3 regions of the Pseudomonas sp. 2024-210 genome follow, and region 2 is predicted to be linked to each of the others. Evidence: riboswitches for the same ligand, from Rfam matches in the RefSeq annotation. Region 2 holds a riboswitch; each other region holds the start of a gene.

Evidence for each region. A riboswitch is a leader RNA that binds a small molecule or an ion and turns the genes downstream of it on or off. The one in region 2 is predicted to bind cobalamin.
Region 1: it holds a riboswitch for cobalamin, as region 2 does, so the genes downstream of both, cobW (cobalamin biosynthesis protein CobW) here and ACI7MX_RS18070 (ABC transporter substrate-binding protein) in region 2, are expected to answer to the same signal.
Region 3: it holds a riboswitch for cobalamin, as region 2 does, so the genes downstream of both, cobO (cob(I)yrinic acid a,c-diamide adenosyltransferase) here and ACI7MX_RS18070 (ABC transporter substrate-binding protein) in region 2, are expected to answer to the same signal.

What each region holds. Positions count from the first base shown of each region.
Region 1 covers NZ_JBJGEJ010000012.1:66,126-74,041, reverse strand. The annotation lists gene ACI7MX_RS16655 (carbohydrate ABC transporter permease) at 1-99, opposite strand, end outside; gene ACI7MX_RS16650 (sugar ABC transporter permease) at 107-1,033, opposite strand; gene ACI7MX_RS16645 (sugar ABC transporter substrate-binding protein) at 1,170-2,480, opposite strand; gene ACI7MX_RS16640 (AraC family transcriptional regulator) at 2,622-3,557, opposite strand; gene cobF (precorrin-6A synthase (deacetylating)) at 3,659-4,405, shown strand; gene ACI7MX_RS16630 (SGNH hydrolase domain-containing protein) at 4,529-4,681, shown strand; gene ACI7MX_RS16625 (glycosyltransferase) at 4,672-5,967, opposite strand; cobalamin riboswitch at 6,066-6,265, shown strand; gene cobW (cobalamin biosynthesis protein CobW) at 6,358-7,428, shown strand; gene cobN (cobaltochelatase subunit CobN) at 7,432-7,916, shown strand, end outside.
Region 2 covers NZ_JBJGEJ010000014.1:99,221-107,136, forward strand. The annotation lists gene ACI7MX_RS18050 (OprD family porin) at 1-919, opposite strand, end outside; gene ACI7MX_RS18055 (pseudoazurin) at 916-1,356, opposite strand; gene ACI7MX_RS18060 (ABC transporter ATP-binding protein) at 1,379-2,155, opposite strand; gene ACI7MX_RS18065 (FecCD family ABC transporter permease) at 2,152-3,156, opposite strand; gene ACI7MX_RS18070 (ABC transporter substrate-binding protein) at 3,165-4,178, opposite strand; cobalamin riboswitch at 4,324-4,518, opposite strand; gene ACI7MX_RS18075 (DUF1624 domain-containing protein) at 4,551-5,714, opposite strand; gene ACI7MX_RS18080 (polyamine ABC transporter substrate-binding protein) at 6,134-7,234, shown strand; gene ACI7MX_RS18085 (flagellar biosynthesis protein FlhA) at 7,264-7,916, opposite strand, start outside.
Region 3 covers NZ_JBJGEJ010000005.1:250,496-258,411, forward strand. The annotation lists gene ACI7MX_RS10075 (DUF2066 domain-containing protein) at 1-179, shown strand, start outside; gene ACI7MX_RS10080 (AI-2E family transporter) at 211-1,284, shown strand; gene hda (DnaA regulatory inactivator Hda) at 1,508-2,212, shown strand; gene ACI7MX_RS10090 (C40 family peptidase) at 2,417-3,049, shown strand; gene ACI7MX_RS10095 (C40 family peptidase) at 3,194-3,730, shown strand; gene ACI7MX_RS10100 (PQQ-dependent sugar dehydrogenase) at 3,798-5,105, opposite strand; cobalamin riboswitch at 5,441-5,686, shown strand; gene cobO (cob(I)yrinic acid a,c-diamide adenosyltransferase) at 5,768-6,379, shown strand; gene ACI7MX_RS10110 (cobyrinate a,c-diamide synthase) at 6,390-7,703, shown strand; gene bluB (5,6-dimethylbenzimidazole synthase) at 7,700-7,916, shown strand, end outside.

The sequences.
Region 1 (7,916 bases), on a different contig from region 2:
CATCCAGAAAATCGGAAAGAAGATCAGGATCGCGATAGCCCAAGCCAGCGTGCCGAGCAGCACGCTTTGCAGACGACGGGATTGTTGAAGTGTCATCACTGTGCCCTCACGGCTTGTCTGTCAGGTTTTTGCCTAGCATGCGCACCAGCAGGATGGCGGCGATGTTGGCGATGACCACGGCAATCAAGCCTCCGGCCGAGGCCATGCCGACATCGAACTGCACCAGCGCCTGGTTGTAGATCAGGTACGCCAGGTTGGTGGAGGCATAGCCTGGGCCGCCATTGGTGGTGGTGAAAATCTCTGCAAACACCGACAGCAGAAAGATGGTTTCAATCATCACCACCACAGCAATCGGGCGTGCCAGATGCGGCAGGGTCAGGTGCCAGAAAATCGCAATGGGCCCGGCGCCGTCCAGCCGCGCGGCTTCCTTCTGTTCCTGGTCGAGGGACTGCATGGCGGTCATCAGAATCAAAATGGCGAACGGCAACCATTGCCACGACACAATGATGATGATCGACAACAAGGGGTAGTGCGCCAGCCAGTCCACCGGCTGGGCACCAAACAATTTCCACACTGCAGCGAGCACGCCGGAGACCGGGTGAAAGATCAGGTTTTTCCAGACCAGTGCGCCCACCGTGGGCATGATGAAAAACGGCGAGATCAGCAATACGCGCACAAACCCGCGGCCCATGAAATCGGTCGCTTCGAGCAGGGCACTGATCAGCACCCCCAGTACCACACTGATCAACAACACACTGCCGACCAGCAGCAACGTGTTGGTCGCGCCGGGTAAAAAGCCTGTGTCGGTGAGGAAGTAGGTGAAGTTTTCCAGCCCGACAAATTCGTTTTCACCCGGATAGAGCAGGTTGTAGCGGATCAGTGAAAAGTACAGCGTCATGCCCAGCGGCACGATCATCCATAGCAACAGCAAGGCCACGGAAGGTGAAACCAGAAACCAGCTGGGGTCGAACCGGCGCGGCTTGCGCGTGGGCAGCGATGGCTCAAGTGCAGCGCTAACACTCGATATTGTCATGGTGATTACACCTTAATTGGGGCGTGTTCTGGTGTGGCTGCCGACGGCTGTACAAAGGTCCGTCGGGACGTCGAGAAAACAGGTTGCTGCGCAACCCTTCGCAGCCTTCGGCAGCGACCACAGGCTCGGATCATGTTTACTTGGGGTAGCCCGCGCGTTTCATCTCGCGCTCGGTGGTTTGTTGCGCGGCCGCGAGTGCCTGATCGACGCTGGTCTGCCCGATCAGCGCAGCGCTGAACAACTTGCCAACTTGGGTACCGATGGCCTGAAACTCGGGAATGGTCACCAGTTGAATGCCCACGTACGGCACCGGCTTGAGCGTCGGATCTTTGGGGTTGGCGGCTTTCAGCGACTCCAGCGTGACCTTGGCGAAGGGGGCGGCGGCCAAATACGCGTCGCTGTAGGTCGAGGCGCGGGTGCCCGGTGGCATATTGGCGATGCCGTCTTTGTCGGCGACCAGTGCGCCGTACTCTTTGGACGTGGCCCAAGTACTGAAGGTTTTGGCCGCGTCCTTGGCTTTGGACGTGGCGGGTACGGCTAGCGCCCACGAGTACTGCCAGGCACTGCCTTTGTCGGTGACCTGGTGCGGCGCAAACACGAAACCGACATGATCGGCGACTTTGCTCTGGGTTTTGTCCGTGACAAACGAACCGGCCACGCTGGCATCGACCCATATGGCGCATTTTCCGCTGTTGAAAAGCGCCAGGTTTTCATTAAAGCCGTTACTGGTTGCGCCCGGCGGGCCTGACTCTTTCAGGGTATTCACATAAAAGTTCAGCGCGTTCTTCCACTCCGGGCCATTGAACTCGGGCTGCCACTTTTCATTGAACCACCGAGCGCCGAATGCGTTGGCCAGCGTGGTAATCACCGTAATGTTTTCGCCCCAACCCGCTTTGCCGCGCAGGCAAAGGCCATATTGTTCCTTCTCCGGTTTGTTCAGGACTTTGGCGAATTGAGCGATCTGTTCCCATGTCGGGTGTTCAGGCATGCTCAGCCCGGCCTCCTTGAACAGATCGGTTCGGTAATAGGTCATTGAGCTTTCAGCGTAAAACGGCAGGGCGTAAAGGGTGCCGTTGACCGAAAGCCCCTCGCGCACCGCAGGGAACACATCATCGAGCGCATAGTTGGCAGGCAGGTCGTTCATCGGTTCCAGCCAACCCTTGGCGCCCCAGAGTGCAGCTTCGTACATGCCGATCGTCAGTACGTCGAATTGACCGCCCTGAGTGGCAATATCGGTGGTGAGGCGTTGGCGCAGAACGTTCTCTTCCAACACCACCCAGTTGAGTTTGATGTCGGGGTGCTCGCTCTCGAAGGTTTTCGCCAGCTTTTGCATGCGAATCATGTCGCTGTTGTTGACGGTGGCGATGGTCAGGGTCTGCGCCCCCAGGCTGATGCCGCTGACAGTCATGCAGGTCGCTACACATAGCGCTTTGACAGAAATATTCATTGAGCACTCCTCTTCATCCGCCGGGGAGGCATTTGAAGGACGGTTATTGTTTTTATAGCTGCCAGCCTGAGGCTGACACATGGGCCGATTACAGCCCGCCAATTCCGTCGTGACAAATCATTGGTAGCACTTCAATTGATACTATTTTGCACTGCGCAGGCGAACGCCCGATGGCGGTTGGTTTTGCTCGGTCACGCGCTGTACCGCCAGGCGCCGATAATGTGACGGTGTCATCCCTTTTAGCTGCTGAAACCGCCGGTTGAAATTGGAAATATTGTTGAAGCCGGATTCAAAGCACACGTCTGTTACGGGCTTCTCACCATCGACGAGCAATTCACAAGACCTGCTGATTCGCAGGCGGTTGACGAACTCGATAAAGCAGCGCCCGGTGGCCTGTTTGAACACGCGGGAGAAATAGGTGGGTTTCATGCCCAGATAGGCCGCCACTTCTTCGAGCGGCAGCTCGCGGGTGTAGTGGTTAAAAATGTACTCCACGGCGCGGTTGGTACGGTCGATGGTGTGCTCGTCGGGCAATGGGTTGGAGGTCAGCCCTGACAGCAAGTGGTAATCGTCACAATCGGCCAGCCGTTGCAGCAGGATCAGAAAGTGCCCCAGGCGGGTGACGCCGCTGGAGTCGGCGATGGCGTGCATCAGCGCTGTTACCTGTTCAAGGGTGGCGGGGCAACGGAACTCGATACCGTATTGAGCACGCTCCAGCAGCGGCGTCAGGCCTTTCAGTTCGGCAAAGACTTGGCTGGCGCTTTCCAGTAACTCATCGGTGAAATTGACCAGCATGTCGCGGTTTGGCACCACTTCATGTTCTCCAATCTGGCTGATCCAGTTATGGGGCAGATTGGGCCCGGTCAGAAACAGCGTCTGGGGATGAAAGTTGCCGATATAGTCGCCCACGAAGACTTTGCCGCTGCTGGCGGTGATCAGGTGCAGTTCGTATTCTTTGTGAAAATGCCAGCGTACCAAGGGGCATGGGAAACCATGCTGGCGGTAAATGATCGACAGACCGTTATGATCGTCCATCAGTTCATAAGACGGGTCAGTCGCTCGGGCGAGTCGCGTCATGGTTAAGTGCTTACTAGAGTAGTTATGGGCCAGATCATGCCGACTTCACCAGCGTCCTGCCAGCGCCGGTTAATGTTCCTCCACATAAAGGGCACGATTGGATGAAAACACTGCTTTTAATCGGTATCGGCGCAGGCAACCCGGAGCACATCACCGTCCAGGCGATCAATGCGCTGAACCGTGCCTCGGTGTTCTTTGTTCTGGACAAGGGCCAGACCACCGAGGACCTGGTCAGGCTGCGGCTGGAGATCTGCCAACGCTATATCGAGGAACCGAACTACCGCGTGGTGCAGGTCAGTGATCCTCAGCGCGACAGTGCTACGCCGTCGTACACCCAAGGGGTCGAAGACTGGCACGAACAACGGGCCGAAGTGTTTACACGTCTGATCGAGGAAGAACTGACAGAAGGGGAGTGCGGCGCCTTCCTGCTTTGGGGCGAGCCGTGCTTATACGACAGCACGTTGCGCATTCTGGATCGGGTTCGGGCCAATGGCTGCAGCGATTTTGATTATGAAGTGATTCCTGGCATCAGCAGCGTGCAAGCACTGGCCGCCCGGCATCGTGTACCACTCAATGAAATTGGCCAGCCGATTCGTATCACCACGGGGCGACGCCTGGTGGCTGAGGACCTGGACAACGTGGTGGTCATGCTCGATGCCCACTGTGCGTTTCAGGCGTTTGTCGGTGAAGACGTCGATATTTACTGGGGCGCCTACATTGGCACCGACGATGAAATCCTGATTGCCGGCAAGCTGGCGGACGTGTGTGAAAAGATCAAAACAGCCCGCGAGCAAGCCCGACAGCGCAAAGGCTGGATTATGGATACGTACCTAATCAGGCGGCCTTGAACATCGCCGACCGCCATCAAAGAGGAAGCAGACTTCTCGATTATAGGAAATTGAAGCCCGGGCCAAGCCGGGAGACATTGTTTTTTTGGCGTCACTGCGAATCCCGGAGTTGCAAGACCAGGACTGGGCCCTTGGCCAGACCGCGATCAGTGTTCGGCCTTTGATCCATTGGGCAAGCCGCTGTTTTTCGACTCCAATCATCTCAGCGGTCATGGTAACCGCGTGCTTGAACCTTCCTTCACCCAAGTGTTGCTGCACATCTGGGATCAATCCTGAAGGCGGTTTTTCGCTTCGATCCACTGCGACATGTATTGCGTACTTTTATGCTGGTGGTGTCGCAGCATTGCCCCGGTGAAGTTGTTGCGCCGGTGCTGTTCAAGCTCGGCGCGGCAGGCTTTGATGCGTTCAACCAGCGCCGGGCCGTGGCTCGACTGCAAGTACCGCTCAGCCAGCAGCTTCTGCCCGTGTTGTTGGGCCTGCTGCCAGGCCTGCGGGTTTTGGTAGAGGTCAATCGCGGCGGCAGCAATCGCGCTGGCGCTCTGTTCAATGGCCCCGGCCCACGGCAAGTCGCCGTGCATGCCTTCCGCGCCAACCGGTGTGGTCACATTAGGCGTGCCGCAGAGCATGGCATCGGCAATTTTGCCTTTGATCCCTGCGCCAAACCGCAACGGCGCCATGCAAACGCGAGCGTTACTCATGACGGCCAGCGCATCTTCGGCCCAGTTGAGCACGTGAAACCCTTGGGCCGGGTTGTGCAGGGCGGTGGCTTTAGGCGGGGTGTAGGCACCATAGACATGCAGTTGCGCGGTGGGCAGTTGCTGGCGAATCAAGGGCCAGATATGGGTCTTCATCCATAACACCGCGTCCCAGTTCGGCGCGTGGCGGAAGTTGCCAATACTCAGGAAGTGCTGACGCTGTTCATAGGGCACGTAGGTCTGCGGCACGTGGTCGACCATGAGCGGGCACCAGTGCAGCAATGCTTTGGGAACGTTGAAGTGCTCCACCAGCAAGTCGATTTCGTACTCGGAAATCATCAGGTTGAGGTCGCTGCGGTAAATCGCGGCCACTTCTCGCTGCGCCAGGTCCGCATCCGCCATGTGCTCATAGGTTTCGCGGGGGGCCGGGGCGAACAGGCTGCTGAAGTCGTCTTGCTCGGGGCTGTGCTTGAGCCGTGCCTTGAGCTGTTGCTGGCGGGCGTCACGCAGGCTTTGCAGGTCGGAGGTTTCCAGCACGCGCAATGCACCCGGGCAGTGTTTCTCGACCCTCCAGCCAAACTGCTCTTCCATCATGAAACGGTCGAACAGCACGATGTCGGGGGCCAGTTCAGTGATAAAAGCGTCAAAGCTGCTGTTATTCAGCTCGATGTTCACTTCATCGATGCCCAGTGTGGCCAGATCGGCCTTGTGTTCACCAATCCCTGCCGGGCTGCTGAAGGTGATGTGCCAGCCTTCCTGCAAAAAGCTCTCGATGATCTGCATCATGTGCCCACCCGCCGCTGAGGAGCGTGGTTCGGGCCACACGTAGCCAATGATCAGGACGCGGGTTTGCGGGGTGGACGGCATGGACAGATCCTTGAAGCGCAGAGGACGAAAAAAGGCGGCAATTAGAACACAACGCGCCCCTCGATACCGACTGGCATTGACCTGTTACATGGCACTGCGTAGCCTTGCGCTTTCGAGGTTCTTCGCACTGCGAAGCTAAGAAGGGAACGCGGTATGCCGCGGCTGCCCCCGCAACTGTAAACGGTCGATTACTGTGCAATGCCACTGCGTCATACGCGGGAAGGCGCAGAGTAGGGCGCAGCCTTTGGCTGACGCCCAGCCGTAAGCCAGGAGACCTGCCTCGTGACAGATTTTTATTTCAACCGGGCGGGGTGATCCGGTGGCGAAAACCCGCGCGCTCAGGCCCGCGATGTCGTCCCGTATGCCCGCCGCTTTGCCAAAGGGCATCCGATGAAAACACTGGCCAAAACCCCCGTCACCATCGTCACCGGCTTTCTCGGCTCGGGCAAAACCACCTTGCTGCGCCATATGCTGGACAACGCTCAAGGCCGTCGCATTGCCGTGATCGTCAATGAATTCGGCGAGTTGGGCATCGACGGTGAAATCCTCAAGCAATGCTCCATCGGTTGTACCGAAGAAGAGGCCAACGGTCGGGTCTATGAACTGGCCAACGGTTGTTTGTGCTGCACCGTGCAGGAAGAGTTCTTTCCGGTGATGCGCGAGTTGGTAGCCCGGCGTGGGGATATCGACCATATCCTGATCGAAACCTCTGGCCTGGCCCTGCCAAAACCTTTGGTGCAAGCCTTCCAATGGCCGGAAATCCGCAGCGCCTGTACGGTAGATGCCGTGATTACCGTGGTCGACAGCCCTGCCGTGGCGGCCGGTACATTCGCGGCCTTTCCGGATCAAGTCGATGCCCAGCGCAAGCTTGACCCCAATCTTGACCACGAATCGCCCCTGCACGAACTCTTTGCAGACCAACTGGCCAGCGCTGACTTGGTGATCCTCAACAAGGCCGATCTGATCAGCCCTGAGGACCTGGCCAAAGTGCGCGCCGAAGTCGCTGAAGAACTGCCACCGGCGGTGAAAGTCATTGAGGCCAGCAGCGGTCGCTTGCCACTGGACGTGTTGCTGGGGCTGGGTGCGGGTTCTGAAGACCATATTGATGGCCGTCACAGTCACCATGATCATCATCACGATGGCGATGATGACCATGACGATCACGACCACGATGCGTTTGACTCCATCTCCATCGAACTGCCGCAAGCTGAAGAGCGCCTGTTGATGGACGCCTTGAACGCGCTGGTGGTTAAGCACGGCATTCTGCGGGTCAAGGGTTTCGCTGCGATCCCGGGCAAGCCGATGCGGTTGCTGATACAGGGCGTGGGCACGCGTTTTGACAAACACTTCGACCGTGCCTGGGGCGCCGATGAGGCGCGCAACACCAAGCTGGTATTGATCGGTCAAGACCTTGACGCCGCATTGCTCGAATCCACCTTGCGTACAGCGTTGAGCGTATAAGCCATGCATTTGCTCAGGACTCAGCCCGGTGGCTTTGTATCGGACGATAACATTGCCGATTTAGGCCAGACACCTGCCGAGCTGGTGATCCTGTGCAGTGGCGATTCAAGCCTGGCACTGCTGGCCGAAGCGGCGCAGCAGTTGCCTGAAGATTATCCAAGCCTGCGTCTGGCCAACCCGATGCAGGTGCAAAACCATGGCTCGGTCGACCTTTACGTTGATCAGGTGCTCCAACACGCGAAGGTGATACTGCTGTCGTTGCACGGCGGCATTGGCTATTGGCGCTATGGCATTGAGCGCCTCATGCAACTGGCTGAACGCGGCGTCACGTTGATTCTGGTGCCGGGCGATGATCGCCCCGACCCGGAACTCAGCGGTCTAAGCACTGTGCCTGCAGAAGAGGGTGAACGGCTTTGGCATTTTTTGCGTCAGGGCGGGCGGCATAACGCGTTGCAACTCTATCGCTGCCTGGCCAGCCAATGGTTGGG
Region 2 (7,916 bases):
AGCCAAGGCTCAAGTTATGCGGGCCGTGGGCGTAGGTGCCAAGCAAACTCCAAGTGGTGTTGTCGATAGTGCCTGACAACGCCTTGCCTTCATCGGTGGTGCGGTACAGGTTGAGATTCAGCGAAACGGACTGGTTGTCATCGATGGCCTGGCTGAACACTGCGCCCAGATAGTGCTGGTTCCAGGTGTCTTGATAACGAGACGTGTACAGGCTGGCTGTCAGGTTCTTGGCCGGGGTATAGACCATACCCGCGAGGTCAAATGCATCGCCTTTTGGCCCATTCGAATAGTTCACCACAAAGCCCTGATCGTGGCTGCTGGCGTTACGGTCAGTGCTCTCGGTAAAGTGTCCGCCGACCATTTTCAGTGCGTTAAATTCGTTGCTGGTGACAAATGCGCCGGTGGCTGTTTCGGGCAACAGGCGGCTGTCGGACGAGCTGAATACCGGGGTTTTGACGCGTTGCTCACCGTAGGACACGACGGTGTTGGACATGCGCAGCTTGACCGCCGCGCCGGCCCGGCCGTAATTGTCTTTGGGGTAGCCGTCATTATCCAGCCCCAGCAGGCGGGCCTTGCCCGCACGGCCGCCGCCACTGTCAAGTTTTAGCGCCATGTAACCGTGAGCATCAATACCCACTCCGATAAGCCCTTGGGTAAAACCTGATTGCAGAGTGCCCATTAACCCGTAGGCCCATTCCTCGGCATAGCCATTGCGCTCAGAACGTGGCTTGTAGGCATTGCGTGAGCCACTGTTGCTGGCACCGTGGCGGTATTCGCGATGGTCATACACCGTGCGATTAAGCACGTTCCAGGTGCTGTCTTCGATAAAACCGTTGGCTTGCTCCTGTGCAGACTCAGCCAATGCCAAGGGGCTGGCAAGGGTCAGCAGTAGGGCGGAGCGAGAGTAGAGGCCGGTCATTGAGCCGCCTGCTGTTTTTGCAATGCAGCGTTCATGCGGTCCAGTGCACGCTTGGGCAGGGTGGCGGGCAGTTGGGGAGCTTGCGCGGCCGGTTCGCCGACCTGAATCAGCATCACCATGCCCATCGCAAGGTGCGGAATGCATTGAATGCCGTAAAGCCCGGGAACGGTAAAGGTCTGTTCAATTTCCTCATTGATTTTGCCTTTGAACGCTTGCGCCCCATCAGGCAGTAGCTCCGGCAAAGTGGCGGCGTTATGGCCACTTTGCGTGGCGACGAACTTGACGGTATCGCCGGGGGCTATCTGTAAGTAATCCGGCTCATAGACCATGCCAGCTGTGGCGCTACGGGTGAGCATTTTCACTTCATGGGTTTGGGCCCACGTAGATGAACAGAGCAGGGCAGCACTCAACAGCACACCAAGGGATGAAATACGCATCGTGGTTTATCCATAAAAGGGTTCAAGAGGGGCGCAAACGCAGAATCTTTGCCCCGTCGAAAGGGTCGGTCAAATAATGGGCGTGTACACCAAATGTGGCGTGCAAGCGTTGGGGGGTCAGCACATCACATGGCTTGCCCAGAGCGACCAACTGCCCCCGTTCTAACACCGCCACGCGGTCGCAACTCAGCGCCTGGTTAAGGTCATGGAGTGCGATCAGTGTGGTGACGGTCAAATCCTGCACGGTCTTCAAAATAGACAGCTGATGCAGGATGTCCAAATGGTTGGTGGGTTCGTCCAGCAGCAGAATGTGCGGACGCTGGGCCAAGGCCCGGGCAATGTGAACGCGCTGACGCTCACCGCCCGAAAGGTCGCGCCAAATCCGCCTGCGCAGATGGCTCACGTCCACATCGCGAAGCGCTTGTTCGACGATGGCAGTGTCTTCCACCGACCACGGGCGCAGCGCCGACAGCCAAGGTGTGCGGCCCAGTGCAACGGCCTCGAACACACTCACGGCGTCGTGGGTATCGGCCTGTTGCTCGACCACGGCCAGTTGCTGCGCAATACGCCGCCTGGCCATTGCCTGCAGCGGTTGTCCGTTCAGCAGCACCTGGCCCTGACTGGCGGTACGTAGATTGGCCAGCAGCTTGATCAAGGTCGACTTTCCCGAACCGTTCGGGCCGACAATGCCCAGCGTCTCGCCAGCGCGAACCTTCAGATTGATACCGTTTAACAGTACGCAATCGCGCACCGCGTAACTCAGGTCGTGGCAACTCAGCACCGCACGCTCATCCGTCATCGGGCACTCCTGCGGCCTATCAGTATCAACACAAACACCGGCGCGCCCACCAAGGCTGTGACGACACCGACGGGGATCACTTGCCCCTTGATCAGGGTGCGCGAAAGAATATCGGCCGCTATCAGAAACAGGGCGCCACCCAGCGCGCTGGCAGGCAGCAGCCGGCCATGGCCAGTGCCCAATAGCAAGCGCGCAGCATGGGGGATGACCAGCCCGACAAAACCGATTGAGCCGACAATGGAGACCATCACAGCCGTGATCAGCGCCGTACAACTGATCAGCAGAAACTGCATGCGGCGCACCGGGATACCCAGTGAGGCGGCTGAATCACTGCCAAAGGCAAAGGCATCCAGCGCCCGCCGGTGCCACAGGCACACCGCCAGCCCGGCCAGTGCCACCGGCACGGCCAGCCACACCGAAGGCCAGCGCACGCCGCTGAGATTGCCCAGTAACCAGAACATAATGCCGCGCGCCTGTTCGGCACTGGCCGATTTAGTGATCAAAAAAGCGGTGATGGCGTTGAACAGTTGTGAACCGGCGATGCCGGCCAGGATGATTTGGCCGGTTCCGTTAGCAGGGCCACTGGCACGGGCCAGCAATACCACCAGTGAAAAAGCACCAATGGCGCCTGCAAATGCACCCGCCGACAGGCTGATGGCCCCGGCACCCAAGCCCAGCAAGGCAATCAATACCGCGCCGGTTGAGGCACCGGCTGAAATGCCGAGCAGGTAGGGATCGGCCAGAGGGTTGCGCAATAACGACTGCAACACCACCCCGCAGGTGGCCAGCCCGGCACCGCAGGCGGCAGCGACCAGTGCACGGGTCAGTCTGTAGTTCCACACAATGCCTTCGTCTATAGGGTCCAGCACATAGCCAGCGCCCCACATTTTGTTGGCCAGGACCCGCACCACCACGCCCGGCTCAATCGCGGTTTCACCAATGGCCACTCCGGCAAGGATGGCCAGCAACAACATCGCCAAGGACGCCAGCCAAGGCAGCATTCGCACACTCATTGCGCCGCGTTGCTGTCATGAATGGCGTTTGCGAGTGTTTCAAACCCGTCAAAAAGACGCAGGCTGGCCTGCATGGCGTCGGCATCGAGAATGATGATGCGGTTGTTTTTGACCGCATCCATGTTGCGGGTCACTGGATCAGAGCGCAGAAATTCAAGCTTTTTCTCATAGTCGTCCGCGGGGAAGCGACGGCGATCCATGCGTGCGATGACCACAAAGGTCGGGTTGGCTTTGGCCAGTGTTTCCCAGCCAACCGTTGGCCATTCTTCATCGGACTCCACCACATTGCGCACGCCCAGCGTGTTGAGCATAAAGTCAGGAATGCCCTTGCGACCGGCCACGTAGGGGTCGATGTCGAGGTCGGCACTGGAGAACCAGAACAGCGCGCTGGTGTGCTTGAGGTCTTTGCCCTTGATTGAGGCCAGGGATTTTTCCAGACGCGCTTTGAGCACTTCATTAAGTTGCTCACCGCGATCCTGCACATCAAAAATCTGCGCCAACTGGCTGATGCTTTTGTACACGCTGTCGATGCGAAAGGGTTGCAGGCGTGTGCCGTCGGCGCCGACCAGATTGTCTTTGCCCTCGCAATCGGAGGGCATCAAGTAGGTCGGGATGTTGAGTTCATGAAACTGTTCGCGGGTGCCGACCACGCCTTGTGGACCGACCATCCACTCCAACTGCACGGCGACCAGTTCAGGGCGCTTGCCGACCACCGCTTCGAAACTGGGATCGTTGTCTGCCAGACGCTCAACCTTGTCGTTCTGCGCTTGGTACAGGGGAGAGACATCGTTGAACCACAGCGAGGTACCGACCAGCTTGTCGCCCAACCCCAAGGCATAAAGCATTTCAGTCCCGGCCTGGCCGATGGTCACGGCGCGTTGCGGGGCATGTTGAAATGTCAGCGCCGTGCCACAGTTCTCTATCGTCAATGGATAGTGGGTGGGAGCGGCCAGGGTCAGGGTAGGCATGCTCAAGGCGGTGGCAAGGGCGGCGGCGCGGTACAGCATCATGATGCAATCTCCATTTGGATCGTACACAGAGCGGGAGCGTACGGCCTGGAAACACATCGTTGAGCACGGCTTTTTAAGCAGAGCAAGGCCGGTCAGGTGAATGACACGCGCAGCAAGGATGTCCTTCCCGGGCACCCCGCCGGTCAGTAGGTGTTGCTATGCCGGCAGGTCTCCTGACTGATGCGTCATCGCCCGGCTCCAGCCTTCCCGGGGGTAACCCAGTGGCGTTCAAGGAGCAGGCTCAGCACCTACAGTTGCGGGGGCAGTTCCGTTTGGGGCTGTGTTAGCCCCTCGGATTCCCTTTTAATCCCGTTTGGGGACCGGCGGCGGCATGTTAGACGAACACGTCGTGGATAGGGGAAAAACTCATTATCAGAAGTATTTCAGCCATGAAATATCTCGTCGCCGACTTTTCAGCGCAGCAAACCAGCGCACGGGCATGTACAGCGCAGCAGCCAGCAACACAGCCATCAACCAGACGGCGACGATACTGTCGAATCCAAAGTAACTGCCCTGATTGAGACCAAAAACCGCGACGCCGATCAGATAAAGCACTTTCAACGCGTACAGATGGAGCAGGTAAAAGAACATGGGCGCAGCGCCAAATACCGCGAGGGTGCGAACCCATGCACGGTGTTGCGCCCGTTCAAAGGCCAGTAACAGCAAAAAGCCTGCGCCCAGCGTTAGTGCCAGAAACAGCAAAGAAGGCGGGTACTTGGTGATATTGAAAAAGCTCATCAACGTGGCCAGCCAGTGGTCGTGGTCCACCCAGGCAGCCTCGCCATACCCATTGAGTAATCGCAACAACACAAAGCCGAGCAGGGCGCCCAGACCCGAGCGCAACAAGTACTGCTGACGCTGGCTCGCCGAGGCGCTGCGTGCAAACCACGGGCCCAGGCAGTAGCCCAACGCGATCACGCCTATCCACGGCAATAGCGGGTAGGACGTGCGCAATCGCAGGGTCTCTGAGAATTCGATCCAGCCGCGATCATGCAGCACCGCCCACGGCACATGCAGGGCTGAACCCTGCGGGAAATGGACGGTGTCGAGCAGGTTGTGCCCGCCAATAATGATCATCGCCAGTAGCAACAGAAGAGGGCGCGGCAGCCACACCAGCACCGCCAGAGCCATCATGCTGACGCCAATGGCCCAAATCACTTGCAGATAAATCACGGTGGGAGGGAATTGAAAGGTCCAGGCGAAGTTCACCAGCGTGAACTCCAACACCACCAGGAACAGCCCGCGTTTGAACAGAAACGCCGAAACGTCGCGTGTGCCCTGATATTTTTCACCGAACAGGTAGGCTGAAAGGCCCGTCAGCAACACGAACACTGGCGCACACAGGTGGGCAAGGGTGCGACTGAAAAACAGGCTGGGGTCGGTGAGTTCTATGTTCATAGGGTCTGCGACTTGGCGGTGCAGAAAGAAGGTTTCGCGCACATGGTCCAACAGCATAAACAGGATCACACACCCGCGAAGGGCGTCGATGGACAGCAAGCGCTGACGTGAGGGCGGGGCATGGGCAGTGGTCGTCATTAGGGGATCGCAAACAAGGAGTAGGTCAAAAGTGCTGTTACCTTATAACATCCGTATTGAGGTTGTCATCCGATAACAGCGCTGCCGTGAACCGATCCGATAGTTTTGATCGTGCTCAACCCCGAGATCAAAGCTCGGCGACCATCAAGCTGTAAGGCGTTAAGTGTAAATAACTTCCTGTTCTCCCTCTTACAGCGGTTGTTTAACAGTGGCAGATACCAATCGGGTCACACACATTGGCCAAATCTATCCCTTTTTGGCCGGTCTCCCACTGTGATCCGGCCAAGTGCTCAGCAAGAATCTAAAGCGCAGACACATTAATCAAAAAATATCCGATGTGCCCTTGGCCAGTTGCAGTCCGCATAACCGAGCGCAGATTCATTTCGTAGCGATCTCACGCCACTTTGGGGAACTCATTCATGGTCTCGATAAAACATTTACTCGGCGCCGCCGTGTGTTCACTGTCGCTGCTAGCCGCTGCCGTGCACGCTGAACAGCGTGAACTGCGGGTGTACAACTGGGCGGACTACATCCTGCCGTCCGTGCCCAAAGACTTTGCCCGCCAGACGGGCATCAAGGTGATATGGGACACGTTCGATACCAATGAATCCCTTGAGGCCAAGTTACTGACCGGCAACTCGGGCTATGACCTGGTGGTGCCGTCCAATCAATTTCTCGACACCCAGATCAAGGCCGGGGTATTCCAGAAGCTCGACAAGTCGAAACTGCCCAACTGGCAGCATCAAGACCCGGCCTTGCTCAAGTTGCTGGAAGCCAATGACCCCGGGAACCAATACGCCGTGCCGTATATGGTCGGCACCGTGTTGATCGGCTTCAACCCGGCGAAGGTCAAGGCAGCGCTGGGTGACGACGCGCCGGTGGACAGTTGGGACCTGGTGTTCAAACCCGAGAACATGGAAAAGCTCAAATCCTGCGGTGTGGCCATGCTCGACTCGCCCTCGGAGATTCTGCCATTGGCACTGCATTACTTAGGTCTGGACCCCAACAGTGAAAACCCGGCCGACTATGAAAAGGCCAAGGCGTTGATGATGAAAATCCGCCCCTACGTCACCTACTTCAATTCGGCCAAGTACATGACCGACATTGCCAATGGTGATATTTGCGTGGCCATCGGTTACTCGGGCAGCTTTTATCAGTTTGCCAATCGCGCCAAGGAAGCCGGTAACGGCGTAGTGGTTGACTGGCGCTTGCCAAAAGAAGGGGCGCCCATCTGGTTCGACACCTTTGCGATTCCTAAAAGTGCCAAAAACGTTGAAGAGGCTCACCAGTTTCTGAACACCTTGCTGGAGCCCAAGGTCATTGCCAGGATCAGTGATTTCCTCGGCTACCCCAACGCCAACAAAGACGCGCTGGCGTTGATCAACAAGGACATTAACGACAACCCCAACCTGACACCGACCCCTGAGGCCTTGAAGTCGTTGTACATCGTCAAGCCATTGCCGCAAAAACTGGAGCGGGTGCGTACCCGTACCTGGACCAGTATCAAGTCGGATAAGTAGATCGGCAGCAAGGGGCGCCGTTAGGGGTTCTAGCCCAGCGTCCCGACAATGTTGACGCTGACGTTTTCCGGAATTTCGTTCTGTGACAGGACGTGCAGTCCCGGGCTGAACACTCGGGCATAGCGGGCCAGCAGCGGGCGCAGTTGCGGCATGACAGTCAGCACCGGAGGGTGGCCGTCCTTGCGCAGTTTCTCTTTGACAATCGGCATGGCATTTTGCAGCTGGTTAAGCAGGTTCGGCTCCACCGGAATGTTGTCCAGGCTCACCGGCCCGGCTTGCTGCGCAATGCTCAGCGCGCCGAGCAAGGTGTTCTCGAGGGCGTTATCCAACACAAAGACACTGACTTCGTCGCGTCGCCCGGTAATGCTGGCCACGATGTTGCGGCGCAACGCATAGCGTACATCCGCCGCCAGCAGCACTGGATCCTTGGTGTTTTCACTGCTTTCGACCAAGGCGCTGGCCACCGTGACGATGTCGCGCAGTGAGATATTTTCGGTCAGCAACTGGCGATACACCTTATGTTGCTGGGTATAGTTGAGTTGCGCTTTAAGGTTGTCGGCCAGTTTGGGCGCCACTTCGCTTAGGCGTTGCATCAGATGGTCGACATCGTCGTGTTTGAAAATATCGGCCAGGTGATCGCGAATCACTTTGTTCAGGTGGGTCGCCACCACGCCCGCGCAAT
Region 3 (7,916 bases), on a different contig from region 2:
GTATTGAAGGTGATCGCGCTGTTTATCGGGTAAACGGCAGCACCGAACAATTGCGCTCCCAGCTGGGGCTGGCTCAGTTGCGCGAAGTGCCGGCTGACCCAGTGCCTGTTGTATCCGCCGACGGGCAAGCGCCAGTCACCGGAGGCGAGTCGGCCGGGCAGTTACGATTTAGCTGGTAAGGATTCTCTTCTATATAAAGGATGGTCGTTCATGACGGATTCGCGGCGATGGGTGTGGTGGGGCGTAGCGTTGGCTGCGATCCTTTTCGTCTATTTTTTGCATGCCATACTCACGCCGTTTTTAGTTGCGGTGGTACTGGCCTATATGTTCGACCCGGTTGTTGACCGGCTTGAAAAATACGGTTTTTCAAGAACCTGGGGCGTTGTAACGGTTTTCACCCTGTTTACCGTCATTTTGGTGGCGTTGTTGCTGGTGCTCGTACCTTTGCTGGCCAAGCAGTTGATGAAGCTTTATCAATTGGCTCCGCTGGTGCTCGATTGGTTGCAACATACCGCCATGCCTTGGGTGCAATCCAAATTCGGCCTGGGTGATTCATTCTGGAACTTCGACAAGATCAAGGCCGCCATCACCGAACATATCGGGCAGGCGGGTGACATTGTCGGTGCTGTGCTTTCACAGGCGACTACTTCAAGCCTTGCTCTGGTCGGTTTTTTGGCCAATCTGGTGTTGATACCGGTCGTTGCGTTTTACCTGTTGCGTGACTGGGACATCATGCTCGCCAAGATCCGCAGCCTGTTGCCACGTGACCGGGCTGACAAGATTGTGTCGTTAGCTGAAGAGTGCCATGACGTGCTGGGGGCGTTTCTACGCGGTCAGTTATTGGTGATGCTAGCGTTAGGTGTGATCTATTCAGCCGGCTTGATGTTGCTGGGTCTGGATTTAGGCCTGATTATCGGCTTGATGGCCGGTTTGGCAGCTATCGTGCCCTATATGGGTTTTATCATCGGTATTGGCGCCGCACTCATCGCAGGGTTGTTCCAGTTCGGTGGTGATTTGTACCCGATGCTGGGCATCGTTGCGGTGTTTATGGTCGGCCAGGCGCTTGAAGGCATGGTGCTCACCCCTTTATTGGTGGGGGACCGAATCGGTCTGCATCCAGTGGCCGTTATATTTGCAATTTTGGCGGGCGGTGAATTATTTGGTTTTACTGGCGTGCTGCTGGCGTTGCCGGTGGCTGCCGTGATCATGGTGCTCGTACGCCACATGCACGATATGTACAAGGATTCGCAAGCATTCAAAGGCGAAGAAGACCCTGAGTTGTAAAGAGACACGCGGTGATGAGGCGGGGCATCTTCGGGTGAACCCGCCTTTTTTGTAGGTGCTATAGCTCGCGTGGTGTCAGAAAAAACTCAACCATTCCAGACTGTTAACGCAAACCTTTGATTTTGTTCGTGGTCTGTTACATTGTGCGCCCGGCTACACGGGTATAAACTTTGCAAACTTTACACAGAGGCCACTAACGGTTCGCTTGAACTGTTCAGTCAGCATGAAACCGATTCAGCTGCCCCTAGGTGTGCGTCTGCGTGATGACGCCACCTTCATAAACTATTACCCAGGCGCCAATGCCGCTGCACTCGGCTATGTCGAGCGTCTGTGCGAAGCCGACGCCGGCTGGACAGAAAGTCTGATCTACCTTTGGGGTAAGCAAGGGGTGGGTCGTACGCATTTGTTACAGGCCGCTTGCCTGCGGTTTGAGCAAATGGGTGAGCCTGCGGTGTACTTGCCCTTGGCTGAATTGCAGGATCGCGGCATTGAAATCCTCGATAACCTTGAACAATACGAACTCGTCTGTCTGGATGACCTCCAGGCCGTAGCGGATCGTGCTGACTGGGAAGAGGCGCTGTTTCACCTGTTCAATCGCTTGCGCGACAGTGGCCGCCGTCTGCTGATTGCCGCTTCTGCTTCCCCCCGAGAATTGCCGATCAAGCTGGCTGACCTCAAGAGTCGCCTGACGCTGGCGCTGATTTTTCAGATGCGCCCCTTGTCCGATGAAGACAAATTGCGTGCCCTGCAATTGCGAGCATCGCGTCGCGGGCTGCACCTGACTGATGAAGTGGGGCATTTCATACTGACCCGCGGTACCCGCAGCATGAGTGCGCTGTTCGATCTCTTGGAGCGACTGGATCAGGCCTCCCTTCAAGCACAGCGCAAGCTGACTATCCCCTTCCTCAAAGAAACCCTCGGCTGGTAAAGCCTCCTCACGCACTGCCTACCTGTTGACTGATAGAACCCTTGCGCTCCAGTAAGCGATATACGCAAAAGCTATTGGCAAGGGTTTTGACCCTCACATGTCACGATAAAACCGCGGAGTCACATTTTAATCGATTGAATTTGCAAATGAGGATCATAGAAGGCATAGTCGCGACTACTTTTCCCACAAGACACGGTCGTGCCCATGCTAAAGCGCTTTGCACCCCTCGTGCCCCTCGCACTGGTTACCCTGTTGTTTGGCTGTGCCGCACACACCCCTGTGTCGCAGCAAGTGGTTGAACAACCGGTTCAAAAAACATCGGTATCGCAGACTTCCGCTCTTTATCAGGAAGAACTGGCCACCGAAAAAGAACTTGAACAGTTTTCCGAGAACAGCAAGCCTTACGAATTGCCGGCTTTGGCTGACAGCATTCTTGAGCGTGGCATGTCCTTGATCGGTACCCGTTACCGCTTCGGCGGCACCTCAGAGGCAGGTTTCGATTGCAGCGGCTTTATCGGTTACTTGTTCCGCGAAGAAGCGGGCATGCAATTGCCGCGTTCCACGCGTGAAATGATCAACGTTAAAGCACCGCTGGTCGCACGAAACAACCTCAAGCCGGGTGACTTACTGTTCTTCAGCACCAATGGCCGTGGCCGCGTCAGCCATGCCGGGATTTACCTGGGTGATGACCAGTTTATCCACTCCAGCAGCCGCCGCAGCGGCGGTGTGCGGATCGATAATCTCGGGGATTCCTACTGGAGCAAGACCTTTATTGAGGCCAAACGGGCCTTGGCGATGGCACCCGCCAATCCTGCGAGCGTAGTTGCCCGCAAGTAAAGTTAAAGTCTTACTTGAAGTTTGCCCTCTAAGGGCTAGAATTCAGTCGCAATGTTAAATTCTTGAAGCCGCGAAGGTGCCCCCTGACGCGGCTTTGGGTTTCGCGGCCACCGTTGCCGTATCCAGAATCAGGATGTTCTGTTTATGTCGACCATGGCCCGCGCGACTCTTTTGACTCTAGCAGCACTGCTCAGTGCCTGCGCCAATAACCCACCACCTGCCCCTGTGGCCACGCCAGTTGTGTTCAGCACGGCGCCGGAAGAAACCTCGCCGATTGCCGCTGACGTGTTGTTTCGTGCGTTCAGTTTGGTCGGAACGCCCTATCGTTGGGGCGGCAATACCCCTGATTCAGGATTTGATTGCAGCGGGTTGATCAAGTACGTCTATAACGACATGGCAGGCATATCGTTGCCACGCACGACGCGCGAAATGATCGTGATGCGGGCGCAGAATGTGGGCAAGGACAAATTGCAAACCGGCGATCTGCTGTTCTTCGCCACCAACGGTGGTTCACAGGTCAGCCACGCTGGAATCTATGTCGGAGAAGGCCGTTTCGTCCATGCGCCTGCTACCGGCGGCACAGTCAAACTGGACAGCCTGTCCAAGGCCTATTGGCAAAAAGCCTATCTGAACGCCAAACGCGTGTTGCCGACCGAGCAGCATCTGGCGCGTCTTCCGTAAGCAGGTGAAAGCCTTTGAGCCCAACCCTCTCCCATAGGGGGAGGGCTAGGGGTGGCTAGCAGAGTGCCTACTTCGGTGACACACGCCACACGGTGTTGCCCACATCATCGGCAACCAACAAGTCCCCTCGTTTATCAATCACCACGCCCACTGGCCGCCCTTGGGCTTTTTCATCCGCATTCAGAAAACCTGTCAACACATCAACCGGCATCCCGCTAGGTTTACCCCCGGTAAATGGCACAAAAATCACCTTATAGCCACTGTGCGGTTTGCGGTTCCATGAACCGTGCTGGCCTACAAATGCGCCCTCCTTAAAGTCGGATAACTGGCTGCCTTGGGCAAAGGTCAGGCCCAGCGAAGCGGTGTGCGGGCCCAAAGCGTAATCAGGAGCAATCGCTTTGGCGACTAACTCCGAATCCTGCGGGTTGACTCGAGTGTCCACATGCTGCCCGTAATAACTGAAAGGCCAGCCGTAGAACCCGCCGTCTTGCACCGACGTCATGTAATCGGGCACTAGATCGCTACCGATTTCGTCTCGCTCATTCACCGCCGTCCAGAGCTTGCCTGTCTTGGGTTCCAAAGCCATGCCATTGGGATTACGCAATCCGGACGCGAAAATTCGATGGTTGCCAGTGGCCCGATCAACTTCCCAGATCGCGGCTCGACCTTCTTCCTTGTCCAGACCGTTCTCGCCAACATTGCTGTTAGAGCCCACGCTCACATACAGTTTTTTACCGTCCGGGCTGGCGATAACGTTTTTGGTCCAATGATGGTTGAGCGGGCCACCGGGAAGTTCGACAACCGTGATCGGTTTAGCACTGATGGACTGTTCACCCTCCTGGTAGGGGAAGCGCAACAGCTTATCCGAGTCAGCGACATACAAATCGTTACCCACCAAGGTCATCCCGAATGGGGAATTCAAGTTTTCGATAAACACAGAGCGGGTATCGGCAATGCCGTCCTGATTTGTGTCGCGCAACAGCGTGATTCTGTTTGCGCTGGGGACGCCAGCACCCGCCCGCCCCATGACTTTCTCCATCACCCAGCCCCGAATGCCTTTGCTGTCTCCAGGCTTGGGTGGGGCATTGGTTTCTGCCACCAACACATCGCCATTTGGAAGGACGTAGAGCCAGCGTGGGTGATCGAGATTCTGGGCAAATGCAGCAACCTTCAAGCCTTGAGCTGCGACAGGTGTCGCACCGGCAGGCCAGCCTATGGCAGGTGCAATATTGACTGTCGGGATCAGCGTTTTGTTGGGCTCAGGCAGTGCCGGGGAGGGCCCGGAACCGTCACTCACCTGCAAAGTAGAACTTTCACCACAGGCCGCTAAACCGGCCGCTAAAAGAATGACCGCCGCATTTGTTAATTTGGTCATGAGAAATATCCGTCGAGTAGAGGGTATACATCGATAGAGAGGGGACGTGGAGAAATAGTTCAGGAGGGAGGAGCCCTGGAACAAAATGAGTAGGCAGTGGTTTTTTTAGGTGTGAAAGGTTGTGCGTGTCTTGCAGCGACTTTGTTGTCTGTGTAAGTGCCTCTGTCGTTTTATTGAAAACCGTTAACGTCTCATTCATTGCCTTTTCCAGCTGAGAATTCCTACGATTTTTTTTCAACTGTAGCTGACAACTAATCTGGCGTGTGTATTCGTCGGGTACCTCGTTTTACGTTCAAGCTATGGCTTCAATTGACGCTCCATCCCCAACCCTCTAACCTTCGCGGCTTGTTTCAGGTGCTCTGCAACCCATGGTTGGCCGAGTGAAACAGGGAAGCCGGTGAAGACGACTGTGATCACCACAGCGACCACGATCCCGGCGCTGCCCCCGCAACGGTAAATGAGTGAAAACTGCGCAGCGTGCCACTGTGGACAGCCACGGGAAGGCGTGCAGTCAAGGATTGTTCTATTAATGAACGATCCGCTTATGAGCCCGGAGACCGGCCTGATTCATCCAGCACTCTCGCGGCGGGCGATGCAGTGTGATTTGTGACGAATTTCCCCCGCCTCCCGTTTGCTTAATTCAGCCCCAACGGAGAGCTGCCATGAATGAATCCCCTGAACGTGATGAGCGTCACCTGGCGCGTATGCTGCGCAAAAAAGCAGTTATGGATGAGCGCATTGCCAGCTCGCCAAACGAATGCGGCTTGCTGCTGGTATTGACCGGCAATGGCAAAGGCAAAAGCAGCTCAGCGTTTGGCATGCTGGCCCGGGCCATGGGCCACGGCATGCAATGCGGCGTTGTGCAGTTCATCAAGGGTCGCAACAGCACCGGCGAGGAGATTTTCTTCCGCCGCTTCCCTGAGCAAGTGCGGTATCACGTCATGGGCGAAGGTTTTACCTGGGAGACTCAGGACCGCCAGCGTGACATCGCGGCCGCCGAAGCGGCGTGGGAAGTGTCCCGCGAAATGCTGCGCGACCCGGCGATCGGCCTGGTGGTCCTGGATGAACTGAATATTGCGCTCAAGCACGGTTACCTCGACCTTGAGCAAGTATTGAGCGACCTGCAAGCCCGGCCGCCGATGCAGCATGTGCTGGTCACAGGCCGTGGCGCCAAACCTGAACTGATTGATCTGGCCGATACGGTGACTGAAATGGGCGTGATCAAACACGCTTTTCAGTCCGGTATCAAAGCCCAGAAAGGCATCGAATTGTGAGTGTTGAAGCATGAGAGAGTCGCGTCATTGCCCAGCGGTGTTGATCGCCGCACCGGCCTCCGGTCAGGGCAAGACCACCGTTACCGCCGCCTTGGCCCGTTTGCATCGCAATCAGGGGCGTAAGGTTCGAGTGTTTAAATGTGGCCCGGATTTTCTCGACCCGATGATCCTCGAGCGTGCCAGTGGTGCGCCGGTGTATCAGGTGGATTTGTGGATGGTGGGGGCCGATGAAAGCCGTCGCCTGTTGTGGGAAGCAGCCGCTGAGGCCGACCTGATTCTGATCGAAGGCGTGATGGGCTTATTTGACGGCACGCCGTCGAGTGCCGATCTGGCCCGACATTTCGGGGTGCCGGTGCTGGGTGTGATTGATGGCACGGCCATGGCCCAGACCTTTGGCGCACTGGCGTTGGGGCTGGCGCGTTATCAACCTGACCTCCCTTTTGCCGGGGTGTTGGCCAACCGAGTGGGCACGGTGCGCCATGCGCAGTTGCTGGAAGGCAGTTTAACCGAAGGTTTACGCTGGTATGGTGCGCTGTCCCGCGAGACCGGGATTGAGTTGCCCAGTCGTCATTTGGGCTTGGTACAAGCCAGCGAGCTGAATGACCTGGATGCCCGTCTCGACGCGGCGGCCAATGCCTTGGCCAGTACCTGCGAGGTAGCGCTGCCACCTGCAGTGACGTTTGACGCGCCCGAATCTGTTGTCGTTGAGCCCCTGTTGGCTGGCGTACGTATTGCCGTGGCCCGTGATGAAGCGTTTGCCTTCACTTATGGCGCAAGCTTGGCGTTATTGCGAGAGATGGGCGCTCAATTGCTGTTCTTCTCACCGATTCGCGATACTCAATTACCGGAAGCGGACAGCCTGTATTTACCCGGCGGCTATCCCGAGCTGCATCACCTTGAACTGTCACGCAATCGCCCCATGCTGGAAGCGATACGCGCCCACCATGCCAGTGGCAAGCCTTTGCTGGCTGAATGCGGTGGCATGCTTTATCTGCTCGATGCCCTGACCGACGTAGAAGGCCAGCGAGCTGAGCTGGTGGGGTTGCTGGCCGGTGAGGCAACCATGCAAAAACGACTGGCGGCGCTGGCATTGCAAGCCGTCGAACTCCCTGAAGGGCTGTTGCGTGGTCACACCTACCATCACTCGCTGACCAGTACAGAACTTGCACCCATTGCCCGGGGCTTGAGCCCCAATGGCGGGCGCGGTGCAGAAGCGGTGTATCGCGAAGGGCGCATGACCGCGTCTTATGTGCACTTTTACTTTCCGTCCAACCCCCAGGCCATTGCCGCGTTATTTGCGCCGTGCGCCGTGAAGGTGTCATGAGTAACAACGCATTTAGCCCCCAAGAGCGGGCTGCTGTTTACCGAGCGATCGCCGAGCGCCGTGACATGCGCCACTTCAGTGGCGGCAGCGTGGCACCTGAACTGCTGTCGCGTTTGCTTGAGGCGGCGCATCAGGCGCCCAGTGTGGGACTGATGCAACCCTGGCGGTTTATCCGCATCACCGATCGTCCTTTGCGCGGCAAGATTCAAGCGT